DNA from 2 places in the Streptomyces sp. NPDC028289 genome. Region 2 is predicted to be linked to the other one. Evidence: riboswitches for the same ligand, from Rfam matches in the RefSeq annotation. Region 2 holds a riboswitch; the other holds the start of a gene.

Region 1 (4,375 bases), on a different contig from region 2:
TGAGGCGGTCGCCGAAGGCGGCGGTGATCGGGTCGCCGGTCAGCCGCATCAGGAAGAAGACCAGACTGACCAGGATCAGCACGGTCGGGATGATGAGGAGGAAGCGGACCACCAGGTACCGGGCGAACCCGTACCCGGCGGCGCCGTCGGCCGGAGTGGCGACGGCGCCGGGGGGCTCCTGCGTCAGCGTGCTCACTTCTTCGAGAGCCCAGCCCAGCGGAACTGGTACGTCGCGTCCAGCTCGGCCGGCACCCCGCTGACGTCGCTGCGGGTGACGATGGCGGTGGACCCCTGGAGCAGCGGCAGCAACGGCACCTGCGCGGCTGCTCGGTCCTGCGCCTGCTTCAGCAGCTCGGTCCGCTTCGCCGCGTCCGTCTCGGTCTCCTCCTTCGTGATGAGCGCGCGCACGGTGGAGTCGTCGTAGCCGTTGGCGACCCAGCTGTTCGCCGAGTAGAAGGGCGAGAGGTAGTTGTCGGCGTCGAGGTAGTCGGCGTACCAGCCGAGCTGGTAGAGCGGGTAGAGGTGCTTGACGCGGTCCTTGCCGTACTGGGTCCACTCGGTGGACTGCAGGTTCACCTTGAACAGCCCGGTGGCCTCCAGCTGGGACTTGACCAGCGCGTACTCGTCGGCCGACGACGAGCCGTAGTGGTCGCTGTTGTACTGGAGACTGAGCGTCACCGGGGTGCTCACCTTCGCCGCCTTCAGCCGGGCCGCCGCGGCTGCCCTGCCGGGGCCGCCGTTCTTGTCGCCGTAGAGCGACTTGAAGGAGGGGGTGGCGCCGGTGAGGCCGTCCGGGACGGAGCTGTAGAGCGGCTGGTACGTGTCCTTGTAGACCTGCTGGGCGAGTTGGGACCGGTCGACGGAGTCCGCGACCGCCTGCCGAACGGCGAGCGCCTTGTTCGCGTCGGCGTTCTTGGTCTTGGTGCCGTAGGGCTGGGTGGCGAGGTCGAAGACGATGTAGCGGATGCCGTTGCCGGAGCCGGTGTGGACCTTGACCCCCTTCTGCTTGCCGAGGTCGTCCAGGTCGGCGGTGGTGAGCGTGCGGTAGACAGCGTCGATGGTGCCCTGCTGGACGTCGAGCTTCAGATTGCCGGCGTCCGTGTAGTACTTCAGCTGGACGTTCTTGGTCTTCGGCGTGCCCAGTTGCCCCTGGTATGCCGCGTTGGCGGTGAAGGACACCAGTGAGTTCTTGTCGTAGCTCCTGATGCCGTACGGCCCGTTCCACGGCTTGGCCGCGACGATCGACCTGTCGTCGTGGATCTTGTCGGCGGGGAACACCTGCTCGTCCACGATGTAGCCGGCGGCCGTGGAGAGCACCTGCGGGAACAGCGTGTCGTTGGCCGACTTGAGGGTGAAGACCACCGTGGTCGGGTCCGGGGCGGCGACCGAGGCGAGGTTGTACAGCAGCGACGACGGGCCGTTCTCGTCGGCGATCTTCAGGTCCCGGTCGAAGCTGAACTTGACGTCCGAGGAAGTGAGTTCGTGGCCGTTGGCGAACTTCAGACCCTTCTTGAGCGTGACCGTGTACTCCTTGGGCCCGGTCAGCCTGATGCCGGTGGCCAGGTCGGGGGAGACGTCCGCCGAACCGTTCTTCTGGCTGAGCAGGGTCGCGTAGACCTCGCTCTCGACGGTGCCGGAGCCCGCGTCCCACGCACCGGCCGGATCGAGGCTGGTGACCTGGTCGGTCGTACCGACGGTGATCGACGAACCGGAGCTCGCGGTGCTGCCGTCCTTGCTGCTGGTGCACCCGGTCAGGGCCACCAGGAACGCGATGCCGAGGAATGTCGCACCGAGGCCGGAGCGAAGGGGTCTGTACGGCGTCGGGCCGCTGTGGAGTGCCATCAGGTGTCTCTGCTTCCGCGTCGAGGGTGCGTGAACCAGCCCTGGCAAAGGGCTGTGCCACGGCGTGCAACATCACGTGGAAAAAAGGGGAGTTACACCGACGGGCGGTTGTGCTGCCGGCCGGCGGAGGGCGGGATCAGCCCTGACACAGACAGCTGGACACCAGCAGCAGGTCGACATGGAGACGGGAGCACAGCATCAGGGCTCTCGCCATGCCGTCCTCCCGGGTTCTGGCCCGCCTCGGGGCCGATGTGAGCGCACTTGCAGAAAGAAGAGATCCGCCGAGCCTTCACCTGGGGCACCCCACTGCGTCGAGGGTTGCCGTCCGGCCAGCCAGGGCTTGATCGCCGGAACTCGTAGCTCGCGCTCACCGTAGATCGGCTGTTCTGCCGGCGTCAACACCGCCCCGGAACGCCCGGACCCGGCGGAACGCATGGTGGACGCATCCATCCCGGGTGTGCTTTCATCCGGCCATGGAGACCACTGGCCCGGCACACACGGTGCTGCTCGACCCGTTCTGGGTGAGCCGCCGCGCCGACCAGTTCGACCAGGTCTGTTGCTGACCGCCGTCTCACGGCCCGCGACCGCGTTCCTCTCTTCCTGTCTGCTCTTCCCCGCCGCCCTCGACCAGCCCGTATCCCGGGCCGGGCCGTGAGGCACGGTCGGCCGTCGTCGCCGCGAAGGAACTCCCATGGCACAACTCACAGCCCTGCCCGTCATCGACATCTCCCGCTTCCGCGCCCCCGGTACGGACCGGGCCGCCTTTCTCGCCGAACTCCGGTCCGCGGCCCATGAGGTGGGCTTCTTCTACGTCACCGGGCACGGTGTCCCCGCAGCCCTCCGAGACGAGGCGCTGACCGCGGCACGCGCCTTCTTCGCCCTGCCCGAGCAGCAGCGGCTGGAGATCGAGAACCTCAACTCGCCCCAGTTCCGCGGCTATACGCGCACCGGGACCGAGTACACGGCGGGCAGCGCCGACTGGCGGGAGCAGATCGACATCGGCCCGGAGCGCGCGGCGCTGGACACCGGCCCGGACGACCCCGACTACCTGCGCCTGATCGGTCCGAACCAGTGGCCGTCCGCGCTGCCGGAGCTGAAGGACATCGTGCTGCGCTGGCAGGCGGAGGCGCTGCGGGTCAGCCGGGAGGTGCTGCGCGCCCTCGCCGCCGCGCTCGGACAGGACGAGGGCTACTTCGACCAGTGGTTCGACGACGAAGCGGCCGTCCACGTGAAGATCGTGCACTATCCGCCGCGCGTGGCCCAGGACGCCGACCAAGGGGTGGGCGCGCACAAGGACTACGGCTACCTGGCCCTGCTCCAGCAGGACGACGTCGGCGGACTCCAGGTGCAGCGGGAGGACGGCGGCTGGATCGACGTGGTGCCGGTGCCCGACGCCTTCGTGTTCAACATCGGCGAGATGCTGGAGATCGCCACCCAGGGCTATCTCAAAGCCACTCGGCATCGGGTCGTCAGCCCGCAGCCGGGCGTCGACCGCTACTCGATCCCCTTCTTCCTCGGCCCGCGCCTCGACGCGGTCGTCAAACCGCTGGAACTCCCGGCCGAACTGGCCGCGCTGAGCCGGGGCGTCACCGACGACCCGGACAACCCGCTGCTCGCGGCCTTCGGGGAGAACGCGGTTGTCGGCTGGCTCCGCTCGCATCCGCGGGTCGCCGAACGCTGGTGGTCCGACGTCCTCGCCAGGCAGAAGGGCGACCGATGAGCAGCGCGGACTGGGCCTTCGAGACCCGGCAGGTTCACGCCGGCGCGGTCCCCGACCCGGCCACCGGCGCTCGGGCCGTACCGATCCACGCGACCGCCGGTTATGTCTTCCGGGACACCGGGCACGCCGCCGCGGCCTTCGAACTGGCCGATCTCGCCACCCACGCCTACACCCGGCTGTCGAACCCGACCTCCGCGGTGGTGGAGGAGCGGATCGCCGCCCTGGAGGGCGGTGCGGCGGCGGTCGCCGTGGCCAGCGGCCAGGCCGCGACCAGCCTCGCCCTGCTCAACCTGGCCCGCGCGGGCGACCACATCGTCGCCTCGTCGTCCCTGTACGGCGGCACCCGCACCCTCCTCGAGCACACCTTCGCCGACTTCGGGATCGCCGTCACCTTCGTCGACGACCCGGACGACCTGGCCGCCTGGTACACGGCCGTACGGCCCACCACCAAGGCGTTCTTCGGCGAGGCCCTCGGCAACCCGCGCGGCAACGTCCTCGACACCGAGGCCGTCGCCCGCATCGCCCACGAGGCCGGTGTCCCCCTGGTCGTCGACAACACCGTCCTCACCCCCTACCTGCTGCGGCCCCTCGAACACGGCGCCGACATCGTCGTGCACTCCACCACCAAGTTCCTCTCCGGCCACGGCACCGGCATCGGCGGGGTCGTCGTGGACAGCGGGCGCTTCGACTTCGGCGCGGATCCCGGCCGGTGGCCCGGGCTGACCGGCCCCGACCCGACGTACAACGGCTTGTCCTTCTGGGACTCCTTCGCGGAGCTGGGGCTGGCCTACGTGCTGCGCCTGCGTACCCGGC
Region 2 (4,375 bases):
AGGCGAACTCGTACTTCTTCTTGCGCTCCTCGGTGTCGGTGACGTTGGAGAAGGCCACGTCGACCTTGCCGCTGTCGATGCCGACGAAGAGGTTCTCCCAGGTGGAGTTCTTGACCTCGGCCTTGAGTCCGAAGACCGCGGCGACCAGCCGGCCGAGGTCGGGCTCGGAGCCGGTGAGGGTCTTCTGGTCGTCGCCGACGTACGCCAGCGGCGGGAACCCGGCGGGCAGGGCGCCGATGCCGATCTCCAGCGTGCCGCTCTTCTTGAGGGCGGCGGGCAGCTCGGCGCTGATGGACTTGACCTCGGAGACCTTGATGGTGGTCTGGGTGGCGGCGCCGTTGGAGACCCGGCCGACGACGACCGTGCCGGACTTGGCGCTGTCGGTGGTGGTGGCCGCGTCGCTGTTGCCCCCGCAGGCGGCGAGCCCGGTGGCGAGGGAGGCGACGGCGGTGGCCGCGGTGATGCCTCTGATCAGGCTGCGTCGGGTGATGTGGGTAGACATGGCCGTTCCTTGTCGCTGCAGGTGATGGAGGGTGGCGTGGGGGGAAGTCGAGGGGTGCGGTGGGAGGTCAGAGGACCTTGCTCAGAAAGTCCCTGGTCCGCTCGTTCTGCGGCTTGTCGAGAACCTCGGAGGGCGGGCCCTGTTCGACGATCCTGCCGCCGTCGATGAAGACCACCCGGTCGGCGATCTCGCGGGCGAAGCCAATCTCGTGGGTGACGATGACGAGCGTGGTGCCGCTGGTCGCCAGGTCCTTGATGACCGCGAGGACCTCGCCGACGAGTTCCGGGTCCAGGGCCGAGGTGGGCTCGTCGAAGAGGATCACACCGGGACGCAGGGCGAGCGCGCGGGCGATGGCGACGCGCTGCTGCTGGCCGCCGGACAGCTGCCGCGGATAGGCGCCGATCCGTTCGCCGAGGCCGACGCGTTCGAGGAGTTCCTTGGCCAGCGCCTGCGCCTCGGGCTTGGTCAGCTTTCCGGTGGCGACGGGGGCCGCCGCCACGTTGTCGAGGACGGTCAGATGCGGGAAGAGGTTGAAGTTCTGGAAGACGAAGCCGATCCGGCCGCGCTGGGCCAGGATGTCGCGCTCGCTCAGCTCCTTGAGCCGCTCGCCCTGCCGCTTCACCCCGATCAGCTCGCCGTTGACGCTGACGTGGCCGATCTCGGGCTTCTCCAGGTGGTTGATGACCCTGAGGAGAGTGGACTTGCCGGAGCCGGACGGGCCGAGGATGACGGTGACCTCGCCGGGCCGTACGGTCAGGTCGACGCCGTCGAGCACGCGGTGGGCGCCGTACCACTTGTGGACGTCGTGGATCTCCAGGGAGGCCGGGGCCGTCTCCAGGGTGTCGGTGGTGGTCATACGGCGGCCTCCCGGCGGATTCGGGCGCGCAGGTCACCGAGCCCGGCCCGCAGTTTCTGCAGGGGCGTCGGCGGCAGGGTGCGCGCGGCACCCCGGGCGTAGTACCGCTCGACGTAGAACTGGATCACGGAGACCACGCTCGTGAGGATCAGGTACCAGACGGTCACCACCAGCAGCAGCGGCACGATGTCGCCGGGGTAGGTGGAGCCCATGGTCTGTGCGGAGCCGAACAGGTCGAGCAGCGAGACGTAGAAGACCAGCGAGGTGCCCTTGATCAGGCCGATCAGCTGGTTGACGTAGTTCGGGATGATCGAGCGCAGCGCCTGCGGGAAGACGATCTTCCGGAACTGGTAGCCCTTCGGCAGGCCGAGTGCGGCGGCCGCCTCGTGCTGTCCCTGGTCCACGGAGAGGATGCCGCCGCGCACCACCTCGGCCGCGTAGGCCGCCTCGTTGAGACTGAGGCCGAGCACGGCGATCACCATGTCGGTGGCGAGCTTCGACTCGTCGAAGGAGAAGAAGGCCGGCCCGAAGGGGACGCCGAGACTCAGCGTCTTGTAGAGGGCGCTGAAGTTGTAGAGGAAGAGCAGGACCACGATGAGCGGGATGGAGCGCAGGGCCCACACGTAGGTCCAGCTGACGGCGCGCAGCACCGGGCTCTTCGACAGCCGGGCCAGGGCGAGCAGGATGCCGCCGAGGAGGCCCAGCACCGCGCTGTAGGCGGTGACTTCGAGGGTGATGAGCAGCCCGTCGAGGATGTTCGGCCGTAGGAACCAGTAGCCGAAACGGCCCCACTGGTAGAAGGGGTTGGACACCAGTCCGTGCACGAACTGGGCGGCCAGGACCAGGACGACGGCGGTGGCGATCCACCGTCCCGGCCTGCGCAGCGGCAGAACACGCTGTGCGGAGAGGGGTTTTGACGGCTCATCGGCAGCGGGCGGTGCCTCGGGGGCGGCGATCGTGGCGCCTGGGGGTTCACTCATGGCGGGCTCCGGCGGAGTCGGACACCCACGTGTCCCACGGCGGGGGCCGCGCACCGGGCCGTGTTCGGGCACGGTTCGGTGCGCGGGGGCGCGCGGGCACGAGGGCTGGGCGGACGGCGGCACACCGGACGGCCGGTGTTTCGACGGGGACGCTGGGGTGCGAAGCTGCGGGGAACCGGCGGAAAAGCCTGGTCAGACCCGACAGCGGGCACAGCCCGGGGCGGTACACGCGCTACACAGGGCGCTGTTGACACGGAGCAGGTCGACGGCGCGGTCGGCGACGAGGGGGCTCGGGTACGGGCGTACGCAGCCCTCGGCGCGGCGCTGGGCCGTCCTGGGAGCTGCGTACATGTCCGTCACCTGTCACTGTCGTGCCGGCCCCGAGGGGCACTCGCGCTTACCGAATCGTCGCTTGCCGAAACGTCGTCGGTCCGGTCGTCACCTGGGGCACCCCACCGCGGTGCGAGGGTTGCCGGTCAGCAAGCCAGGGCTTGACGCTGACGCTCATGACCGTTCTGGTCCGTAAGTAACGCAGTTGCCCGAACGAATGTCAACGCCTGTCCGACTGGCGAAACGGTTCGGGCCGCTCTCACCTGCGCGGACCGCGGGGTGCGTCCGCCGCGTGGCCCGCCCAGTCCAGGATCTGGACGGCCGCGCCGGCGGCTTCCAGGCCCTGGCAACGGCCGTGGTGGCGGCGGGCGATGCCGTCGAGGTCGAGGTGGGTGCCGAAGGCCGGGTGGGCGGCCAGCCGGCGGGCGTAGGCCCACAGCGCCGGGTGGCCTGCGATGGCGTGCACGGCGGCGGCGTCCAGGTGGTTGCGGTGCACGGTGTCGAGTTGCACCAGGGTCACCCACAACTCGATGTCGGCGGCGGTGAGTTGCCCGCCGACCAGGAACTCCACCCCGGTCAGCCGGCGCTCCAGCGCGTCCAGGGTGGCGAGCAGCAGTTCCAGCGCCTCCGGGTCACCGCCCTCGCGGCCGGCGCGCTGGGCGGCCTGTTCGATGTCCTCGGCGCACAGCCGCTCGACGGCCTCGATCTCGGCCTCGGCACCGCACGGGTAGAGCCGGGCGACGCCGTCGCCGAAGTGCTGGTCCAGGTCGCGCAGGATGTCCCGGCTGTGGGTGCTGACGATCCTTCCGGACCACCCGTCGCTGAACACCGGCGCGAGGGCCGGCCCCGAGTAGCGGTGCGCGCTGGCCTCGTACAGCGGGCGCAGCACCGCGTGGCTGCCGTCGGGACAGTCCGGGACGGCGGGCAGGAAGGTGACCGGACAACAGTCGTCCAGGGCCAGCAGGCTGTGCCCGACGGCGATCCGGAGGCCGTCGGGACAGGCGGTGGACAGGTGCAGCCGGTAGCGGCGCGGCACGGCGTAGTGGCCGCTGCGCGCGTCGCGGCCGATACGGCCCCGGAAGGCGGGGGCGGTGCGGACGGACGGCAGGGCGGCGAGTGGAGCGATGGACATGCGTCTCCCCGGGGGCGGGCGGGCGCGCGGACGTACGCGCGGCGGAAGCGTTCGTCGGTGGGTTGTCGGTGAGCCGTGGCGGGTCCCGGCGGACGGGCGCCCGGCTCGTACGGCCGGGACCGGGCGCTCAGCTTCTGCGGCCGGTGGCGCCGCACATCCGCAGCAGGTCGATGTGGCGGCGGGAGGTGAGCAGAGGGGCCGTCCAGGACGCGGGGCTCTCACGGCGCTGTCTGCCGGTGAGCGTGCGCAGGCGACCCATCTTTCCCTACCTTTTCACTAGGATTCCCACCTGGAGTGTCGATCGGCCTCCGTCCGGCGTCAAGGGGGCGTCCACGCCTGGGACACCCGGCCCCGACTTGCCGTCGGCCGGGAGGGGCGGTGCGCTGGTGGCGGAGGCCGAGTGACAGGAGCCGGAGCCGATGACCGAGCCCCCGGGTCCCGGGCCGGTGCCCGGCGCCGTGCCCGAGACCTTCGCGTTCCGCTGCGGGCGGTGCGGCCGGGCCTGGGAGGCCACCTTCCAGGCGGTGTTCTTCACCGACCCGGTCGCCGACCCGGAGCTGCAGAGCACCCTGGAG

The links. Region 2 has a riboswitch for S-adenosylmethionine ahead of ACZ4UV_RS38285 (amino acid ABC transporter permease). Riboswitches for the same ligand answer to the same signal wherever they lie in the genome.
Region 1: it holds a riboswitch for S-adenosylmethionine, as region 2 does, so the genes downstream of both, ACZ4UV_RS31610 (ABC transporter substrate-binding protein) here and ACZ4UV_RS38285 (amino acid ABC transporter permease) in region 2, are expected to answer to the same signal.

The regions. Positions count from the first base shown of each region.
Region 1 is NZ_JBVHTI010000006.1:516,144-520,518, forward strand. It holds gene ACZ4UV_RS31605 (ABC transporter permease) at 1-196, opposite strand, end outside; gene ACZ4UV_RS31610 (ABC transporter substrate-binding protein) at 193-1,842, opposite strand; SAM riboswitch class IV at 2,095-2,204, opposite strand; gene ACZ4UV_RS31615 (isopenicillin N synthase family dioxygenase) at 2,534-3,562, shown strand; gene ACZ4UV_RS31620 (O-acetylhomoserine aminocarboxypropyltransferase/cysteine synthase family protein) at 3,559-4,375, shown strand, end outside.
Region 2 is NZ_JBVHTI010000008.1:370,995-375,369, reverse strand. It holds gene ACZ4UV_RS38295 (ABC transporter substrate-binding protein) at 1-502, opposite strand, end outside; gene ACZ4UV_RS38290 (amino acid ABC transporter ATP-binding protein) at 570-1,358, opposite strand; gene ACZ4UV_RS38285 (amino acid ABC transporter permease) at 1,355-2,338, opposite strand; SAM riboswitch class IV at 2,727-2,850, opposite strand; gene ACZ4UV_RS38280 (glutathione S-transferase C-terminal domain-containing protein) at 2,928-3,800, opposite strand; gene ACZ4UV_RS38275 (hypothetical protein) at 3,928-4,059, opposite strand; gene ACZ4UV_RS38270 (hypothetical protein) at 4,220-4,375, shown strand, end outside.